2 regions of the Bradyrhizobium sp. USDA3516 genome follow, and region 1 is predicted to be linked to the other one. Evidence: predicted binding sites of a transcription regulator. Region 1 holds the regulator's gene; the other holds the start of a gene.

The links. Region 1 encodes PhoB, which activates phosphate uptake and scavenging genes when phosphate is short. Its sites were predicted from a motif close to TGTCATNNANCTGTCAT; they were not measured.
Region 2: the regulator PhoB is predicted to act here: its motif matches at 1,556-1,572, upstream of phnC (phosphonate ABC transporter ATP-binding protein).

The regions. Positions count from the first base shown of each region.
Region 1 covers NZ_JBYGYN010000002.1:858,630-863,046, forward strand. Annotated here, with positions in the region: gene AC24YW_RS09925 (acetylornithine transaminase) at 1-839, opposite strand, end outside; gene AC24YW_RS09930 (GcrA family cell cycle regulator) at 1,298-1,810, shown strand; gene phoB (phosphate regulon transcriptional regulator PhoB) at 2,067-2,774, opposite strand; gene phoU (phosphate signaling complex protein PhoU) at 2,797-3,513, opposite strand; gene pstB (phosphate ABC transporter ATP-binding protein PstB) at 3,525-4,346, opposite strand; gene pstA (phosphate ABC transporter permease PstA) at 4,343-4,417, opposite strand, start outside.
Region 2 covers NZ_JBYGYN010000003.1:391,316-395,732, reverse strand. Annotated here, with positions in the region: gene AC24YW_RS12135 (alpha-D-ribose 1-methylphosphonate 5-triphosphate diphosphatase) at 1-830, opposite strand, end outside; gene AC24YW_RS12130 (LbetaH domain-containing protein) at 827-1,498, opposite strand; gene phnC (phosphonate ABC transporter ATP-binding protein) at 1,673-2,482, shown strand; gene phnD (phosphonate ABC transporter substrate-binding protein) at 2,548-3,483, shown strand; gene phnE (phosphonate ABC transporter, permease protein PhnE) at 3,555-4,417, shown strand, end outside.

The DNA of each region.
Region 1 (4,417 bases):
TTGCCGCCGAAGGTCGAGCCGTGCGAGCCAGGGCCCATGCCTTCTGCCGCGTCCGCGGTCGCCAGCACCGCGCCGATCGGGAAGCCGCCGCCGAGCGCCTTGGCGAGCGACATCACGTCCGGTGTGACGCCGGTGCGCTTGTAGGCAAAGAGCTCGCCGGTGCGGCCCATGCCGGTCTGCACCTCGTCGAAGGCGAGCAACAGGCCGCGCTCGTTGCAGAGTTCGCGCAGCGCCCTCAAGAAGGCGTGAGGTGCGGCACGAACGCCACCCTCGCCCTGGATCGGCTCGATGAGAATGCCGGCGGTGTGCGGGCCGATCGCTTTCTTCACGGCATCGAGGTCGCCATGCGGCACCTGATCGAAGCCGTCCATCGGCGGACCGAAGCCCTCGAGATATTTCGCAGACCCGGTGGCGGCGAGCGTCGCCAGCGTGCGGCCATGGAAGGCACCCTCGAAGGTGATCATGCGGTAACGTTCCGGATGCCCCTTCGAGAAATGATGGTGGCGCACCAGCTTGATCACGCCCTCCAGCGCCTCGGCGCCGGAATTGCAGAAGAACACGAAGTCCGCGAAGCTCTCGTTGCAGAGGCGGCTCGCGAGCTTCTCGCCGTCAGGGCTCTGGAACAGGTTCGACATGTGCCAGAGCTTGGTCGCCTGCTCCTGCAACGCCTTGACGAGCGCGGGATGGGCGTGGCCGAGCGCATTCACCGCCACGCCCGAGGTGAAATCGAGATAGCGCTCGCCATTGGTCGCGATCAGCCAGCAGCCTTCGCCGCGCTCGAAACCGAGGTCGGCCCTGGCGAAAACGGGGAGCAAATGCGGCGCTGCGCTGTTAGTCATGACGTCACTTAAATGTTGCGGACCGTGTGAGACATGCATTGGGCAACGCACCATCGACCGGCCCCGGAAAACGAAACGTGCCGCCTTTTAAGGGCGGCACGTGTCACTATCTTATGCCTGGCAAGACGGGTGTCAATGCCGCCCGGAAAGCCTCGCGAAACACTGATTCCGTAGTCTTGCGGTGCCGATTTTGCGGGTTTTTCACCACGGAACATGTGGAAGCGAGTCGGCGGACTCTTGCGCGGGAGTCACGCCATATTGTAGCGTTTGGGCTGTCAGATACGACATCTCGTGCAGCAGTTCTGATCCCAGAAGTCCTCATGTACCGGCGTAAACGTTCGGGCGTCTTGAGCGCGCCCGGCGAGCCTTAAGGGATTCTGACGGCACGGGTTTTTCAAGGCTAAGCATTCGCTGCGAAGCCCCCAGGATGGCTGGCGCGCAGCGAGGGAAAGGGTGCAATGACGGTTTTGACCTGGTCCGATGATCGCGTCGAGCAGCTGAAGAAGCTCTGGGAGGCCGGACTTTCGGCCAGCCAGATCGCAGCGGAGCTCGGCAATGTGACCCGCAATGCCGTGATCGGCAAGGTGCACCGGCTCGGCCTGTCCGGCCGCGCCAAGAGCCCTTCATCGGCAGCGCCGCGGCCGCGCAAGGCACGGCCCGCACAGCACATGATGCGGGTGACCCGCCCCGTCGCGCGCGGCAACACCGCGCTGGCGCAGGCCTTCGAGGTCGAGTTGGAAGCCGAGCCGGTGACCTACGACAACGTGGTGCCGATGAGCCAGCGGCTGTCGCTGCTGGAATTGAACGAGGCGACCTGCCACTGGCCGGTCGGTGATCCCTCGAGCCCGGATTTCTTCTTCTGCGGCGGCAAGGCGCTCTCAGGCCTGCCCTACTGCGCCCAGCATTCGCGCGTGGCCTATCAGCCCGCAGCGGACCGCCGTCGCGCAGCCCCGAAGCCGGGCACGCGGTGAGTTTGTTGATCTAGCTGATCGCAGCCGTCACACGTTGACGGCTCCACCAACTCGGTGTCATCCCCGCGCACGCGGGGATCATTACCACAGGGCGCAATTGTTGCGCGAGATGGTCACTCCGAGTCTTCGCCAAACGAGGTGCTGTGGTCGATCGCGACGAGCGCTCGCGCTGAGATCCCGGGTTTGCGCTCCGCGCGCCACGGGATGACGGCCGGGATCGTAGCGGTAGTCCGCCAAATCCCCCGGCCTCCAAATCTTACGTCTGCTCAGCCTTCGCGAAGCGATCGTCCAGCGCGTAGCCGGCGCCGCGCACGGTGCGGATCGGGTCCTGCTCGCGGCCGAGATTGAGCAGCTTGCGCAAACGGCCGATATGGACGTCGACGGTGCGCTCGTCGATGTAGATGTCGCGGCCCCAGACGCTGTCGAGCAGCTGCTCACGCGAGAATACGCGGCCGGGATGCTCCAGGAAGAACTCCAGCAGACGATATTCCGTCGGGCCGAGATCGATCGGCCGGCCCGAGCGCGCCACGCGGCGCTTGTCGCGGTCGAGCTCGATGTCGCCATAGGCGAGCACGGTGGCGAGGCGCTCGGGGCTCGCGCGCCTGAGCAGGCCCTTCACACGCGCGAGCAGCTCCGGCACCGAGAACGGCTTGACGATGTAATCATCCGCGCCGGTGGCAAGCCCACGTACCCTCTCGCTCTCCTCGCCGCGCGCGGTGAGCATGATGATCGGCAGCTGCTTGGTCTCGGGGCGGGTCCGAAGCCGCCGGCACAGCTCGATGCCCGACAGGCCCGGCAGCATCCAGTCGAGCACGATCAGATCGGGAATGTGCTCCTTGAGGCGGGTGTCGGCGTCATCGCCGCGCATCACCGTCTCGACGTCATAGCCGTCGCCTTCGAGGTTGTAGCGAAGAAGCTCGGTGAGAGCTTCCTCGTCCTCAACCACCATAATGCGTGCGCCCATGTGGTCGTAGCTCCTTAAGTCGTCAGGTATTCGGCACCGTCGTGGCGAAGGTCGTCATGTCGCCCTTCGGCCGCTTGTCGGTGATCGCCTGGCCCTCGATCATGTAGAACACGGTCTCGGCGATGTTGGTGGCGTGGTCGCCGATCCGCTCGATGTTCTTGGCACAGAACATCAGGTGGATGCAGAACGAGATGTTGCGCGGATCCTCCATCATGTAGGTGAGGAGCTCGCGGAACAGCGAGGTGCAGATGGCGTCGACTTCCTCGTCGCCCTTCCACACCGCCATCGCCGCCGGCAGGTCGTGCGCGGCGTAGGCATCCAGCACGCTCTTGACCTGCTGCTGCACGAGGTCGGTCATGTGCTCCAGGCCGCGGAACAGCTTGAGCGGATGGAAATCCGTCTCCAGCGCCGCGACGCGCTTGCCCATGTTCTTGGCGAGATCGCCGATGCGCTCGAGATCGGTCGCAACGCGCATGGCGCCGACGATCTCGCGCAGGTCGACGGCCATCGGCTGGCGGCGGGCGATGGTGAGCACGGCGCGCTCCTCGATGCGCTTCTGCAGCGCGTCGAGCTCGCCGTCGGTGGTGACGACGCGCTGGCCGAGCGCGACGTCGCGACGGATCAGCGCGTCGACGGAATCGACGATCATGCGCTCGGCGATGCCGCCCATCTCGGCGACCAGGCGGGTGAGCTCCTGAAGGTCGCTGTCGAAGGCCTTTACGGTATGTTCAGAACCCATGTTCCGTCTCCTCAGCCGAACCGGCCGGTGATGTAATCCTGCGTGCGCCGATCGCTCGGCGACGTGAAGATCTTGCTGGTGTCGTCGAACTCGATCAACTCGCCGAGATACATGAAGGCGGTCTTGTCGGAGACGCGCGCCGCCTGCTGCATGTTGTGGGTCACGATCGCGATCGTGTAGTTCTCGGACAGTTCCTGGATCAGCTCCTCGACCTTGGCGGTCGAGATCGGGTCGAGCGCCGAGCAAGGCTCGTCGAACAGGATCACCTCGGGCCGCACCGCGACGGTGCGGGCGATGCAGAGGCGCTGCTGCTGGCCGCCGGAGAGCGACAGGCCGGAGGCATTGAGCTTGTCCTTGACCTCGTTCCACAGCGCGCCGCCGCGCAGCGCCTTCTCGACGCGGCCGTCCATCTCGGACTTGGAGATCTTCTCGTAGAGACGAATGCCGAAGGCGATGTTCTCGTAGATCGTCATCGGGAACGGCGTCGGCTTCTGGAACACCATGCCGACCCGGGCGCGGAGCAGGTTGAGATCGAGCTTGGGGTCGAGGATGTTGGTATGGTCGAGCAACAGCTGACCGTCTGCGCGCTGGCCCGGATAGAGGTCGTACATCCGGTTGAAGATGCGCAGCAGGGTGGACTTGCCGCAGCCGGACGGGCCGATGAACGCCGTGACGCGGTTGGTGCCGAGCGTCAGGTTGATGTTCTTCAGCGCGTGGTGGTCACCGTAGTAGAAGTTGAGGTTGCGCGCCGTGACCTTGGCGGGCGCCTCGGGCAGGGGTTGCGAGCCGGGATGAACGGTCGGTGCGCTGACGGAAACAGACATTTCACTCATTTTGCAGTCCTCTCGGCGCCAAGGATGCGCGCGCCAATATTCAGGGCAAGCACGGTCAGGGTGATCAGCAG
Region 2 (4,417 bases), on a different contig from region 1:
CCGCCGCGCACGACGTTCGGCGCGCCGTAGACGATGGCATCGCCGTGGCTGGCCGCAGCCTGCGCCGTCTCCTCGTTGATGGGAAATTCCGCGATCAAGGCGCCGAGCTCGCGAAATTCCCGGCGCATCGCCGGGCTCGCATCGTCGTGCGAGAGCATCCGCACCTCGGCCCCGCGGGCCGCGGCGGCCAGGCGTGACACCGAGGCGGGCACCTCGTCGGCACGCGAGACCACGCGCTCGACCAGCCGGTCGAATGCTTCACTCGACAGACCGGTGCGCTCCACCATGCGGTTGCGCTTGCGCGGATTGGAGATGTCGGCAACGACGCCGTCCATATGATCGTTGAAGGCGAACAGGTCGACGCGGCCCTCGCTGAGCCACTGTGCGATCTCCGCTTCGGCATCGAGATTGTAGGTCTCGTGCCGCAGGTGGAAGCGGGTATCGGCAGCGAATTGCGGACGCTGCCGCTCGATCGCCTCCATCAGGCCGAGCGCATTGTCGGCACTGCGCAGGCCCGGCTCCCAGGAGCAGGTCGTGGCGTGAAACACGGTGGTGATGCCGTTGCTGATCGCCTGGCGGTCGCTGTCGGCGAGCGCAACGTCGATCGGAAAGTCGACGCCGGCGCGCGGCATCATCTGCCGCTCGAAGGCATCTCCGTGCAGATCGACGATGCCGGGCAGCACCAGGAGGTCACGGGCATCCAGCGCCAGCCGCGCCCGGCTGCGAGAGGCATCGACCTCTGCAATGTCCGTTCCGGAGATGAGAAGGGAGGTTTCGACGAGTTCGGCGCCGATCAGGGCCCGGCCGCCTTCGATGAATGTGTCTGTCACGCGACCGCGCTTCGTTTGCTGGCAGGAGGATTGGCGAGTGAGCTCGCTTGTGCTTCGTATGTCGAGAGGAAATCTTCAATCCCGAGCTTGCGGAAATTGGGCAGCGCCTCGCGCAACTTGTCGTGATCCCAGTCCCACCAGGCAAGCTTTGCAAGCCGGCCGGCGATCTCCTCCGAGAACCGCCGCCGCACGATGCGGGCCGGATTGCCGGCGACGATGCCGTAGGCCGGCACGTCCTTGGTGACGATCGCGCCGGCGGCGATCACCGCGCCGGTGCCGATGTTGCGGCCCGGCAGCACGATCGCGCCATGGCCGATCCAGACGTCATGGCCGATATGAACGTGATGCTGTCGCCGCCAGTCGAAGAACTCGGAATCGTCGCTTTCACCCTCGAAATAGGCGCTGGAGCGGTAGGTGAAATGCGCCTGCGTGGCGCGATGCATCGGATGGTTGCCGGGATTGATGCGGGTCATGGCCGCGATCGAGCAGAATTTGCCGATGGTGGTGTAGGTGATCTGCGCATCGTTCACGACATAGGAGTAATCGCCCATCGCCACTTCATGCAGGATCGTGCGCGCGCCGACCTCGGTGTAGGCGCCGAGCCTGGTCTCATGCAGCTTGGCCGAGGGATCGACGGTCGGCTGAACCGAAAGAGCTTTGGCGGCCATGTTGCATCCGAAGTGCGAGGGCGGGCGTTTCTCTTCGAGCGCCTGGATGACGATGTCATGACAATGAGATGACAGGGGATGATCTGCGTAGGATGGACGCACTGCAACAGCGCTGTCACACAAGTGTTAACCACGGGCGTTAGCGGTTGGCTCCAGCTACTCTGGAGCCCCTGTATGCTGGTGGTTGAAGGCCTGACGTGTCGCTTCGGCGCGAAAGCCGCGGTGGACGATGCTTCGTTTCAAGTTTCCCCCGGCGGCTTCGTCGGGGTGATCGGGCGATCCGGCGCCGGCAAGTCGACATTGCTGCGGAGCGTCAATCGCCTCGTGGCGCCGACCGGCGGGCGCATCATGTTCGACGGCGTCGACGTGACCTCGCTGCGCGGCAAGGAGCTGCGTCGGTGGCGCGCCCGCTCGGCGATGATCTTCCAGCAGTTCAACCTGGTCGGCCGTCTCGACGTGCTCACCAATGTCCTGATGGGTCGGCTCGCCACCATGCCCGCCTGGCGCTCGCTGTCGCAGGCCTGGCCCGAGCAGGACAAGGCGCTGGCGATGTCCGCGCTCGAGCAGTTCGACATCGCTTCGCTCGCGGCCCAGCGCGCCGACCAGCTCTCCGGCGGCCAGCAGCAGCGCGTCGCGATCGCCCGCGCGCTGGTGCAGCAGCCCGACATCATCCTCGCCGACGAGCCGATCGCCTCGCTCGATCCGCGCAACACCAAGATCGTGATGGATGCGCTTTTGCGCATCAACAAGCATTTCGGCATCACGGTGATCTGCAACCTGCATTCGCTCGATCTGGCGCGGACCTATTGCGATCGCCTGATCGGCATGGCGGCGGGTCGCGTGGTGTTCGATGGCGCCCCGTCCGCGTTGACCGATCACGTCGCACGCGATCTGTACGATCTCGAAGCCGCCGACGTCATGGGTGGGCTGCCTGTCCCGGCGCCCGACGGCGTGCCGGCGCTCGGAACCGCCGCGGCTGCCTGAGCCGCGTCGCACCTGTTCAATTGCCAGTTTTCCGTCAACCGACCCCAAACGATGAAGAGGGTATCATGATCACTCGCAGATTAATCCTTGCCGGCGCCGCCGTGCTCGCGTTCACGGCCTCCGCTTCGGCGAGCGACTGGAAGGCCAAATATCCGGAGCTGACCTTCGCGGTCGTTCCGGCCGAGAACGCCTCCGGCGTCACCGAGCGCTGGGCGCCGTTCATGAGCTATCTGTCGAAGGAGCTCGGCGTGAAGGTCACGCTGCGCATTGCCAACGACTACGCCGCCGTCATCGAAGGCCAGCGCGCCGGCAACATCCACATTGCCAGCTACGGCTCGGCTTCGTTCGCCCGCGCCCGCCTCACCGGCGTCAAGACCGACGCCTTCGCCAACGACATCAACGCCGACGGCTCGACCGGCTACTACTCGGTGTTCTTCGTCAAGGCGAACAGCACCTACAAGAAGATTGACGACCTCAAGGGCAAGAACCTCGGCCTGGTCGATCCGAACTCGACCTCCGGCAACAACGTGCCGCGCTTCGAGCTCGACAAGATGGGCATCCACGATGCCGAGGGCTATTTCAGCAAGGTCGTCTTCACCGGCAGCCACGAGAACGCGATGCTGGCGTTGTCGCAAGGAACGGTCGACGTCGCGGCCAACCAGTGGACCACCGACGACGATTCGACACTGGCGCAGATGCTGACCAAGGGCATGCTGAAGAACGCCGATGGCACGCCGATGAAGAAGGACGATTTCCGCATCATCCACAAGTCGGCGCCGATCATCAACGGTCCTTACGCCTACAACTCCGACTTGCCGGACGACGCCAAGGCGGCCATCGCGAAGGCCTTCTTCGACGCGCCGACGAAGGACAAGGCGGCGTTCGATCGCCTCCAGGACGGCCAGAAGAAGGGGTTTAATCACGCCACCACCAAGGACTGGGATGGCACGATCGAGCTGATCAAGTTCGTCGACACACTGCGTAAGAAGAAGGCGTCCTGAGTTTCGGGACGAGGCACCTGGAGCCGGGTCGATGGACCCGGCTCTTTCTTTGACGGGACCTTCTCAGGCCGATGACAACAGCGGTTTCGATCCTCCCCGAGCAGCAGCTCGCCGCGCTGAACGCTGGCTATCGCCAGGCGGTTTCACGCAGGCGGCTTCGTCTCCTGTTGGGAGCGGGCGTGTTTGCCGCCGCGCTGGCTCTCGCCGCGATCGGCGCCGAAGTGAATTTGCGCACGCTTTTCACCTATTTCGGCAACTTCGTCAGTTATTTCGACCGCATCCTCACGCTCGACAGCGGCCAGCGGGTCTGGACCGATGTCGGCGAGTGGTTCTGGGGCTGGCGCAAATGGCTGAAGATGCTAGGTGAGACGCTGCTGATCTCCTATGTCGGCACGCTGATCGGTGCGACCTTCGCCTTTGCGCTCAATTTCTTCGCGGCCGAGAACACCTCGCCTGCGCCCTGGCTGCGCTTCGTCGTGCGGCGCCTGCTCGAATTCGCCCGCTCGGTTCCCGGGATCGTCTTCGCGCTCGTCTTCGTCATCGCCTTCGGGCTTGGACCGATGGCAGGCGTGCTGGCGATTGCGATCCACTCCACCGGTGCGCTCGGAAAACTGTTCTCGGAGATCGTGGAGAATGCCGACATGAAGCCGGTCGAGGGCATCCGCTCGACCGGGGCGAGCTGGCTCGCCTGCATGCGCTTCGCCATCGTGCCGCAGGTCACCGCCGGCTATGCCAGCTACGCGCTGCTGCGCTTCGAGATCAACGTCCGCGAAGCCTCGGTGATGGGATTTGTCGGCGCCGGCGGCATCGGCCAGGAGCTCGTCGTTGCAATTCGCAAATTCTATTATTCGGACGTCAGCGCCATCCTGCTCACCATCATCGTCACCGTGTTCCTCATCGACATCGCCACGGGCTGGCTGCGCGGCCGTCTGTT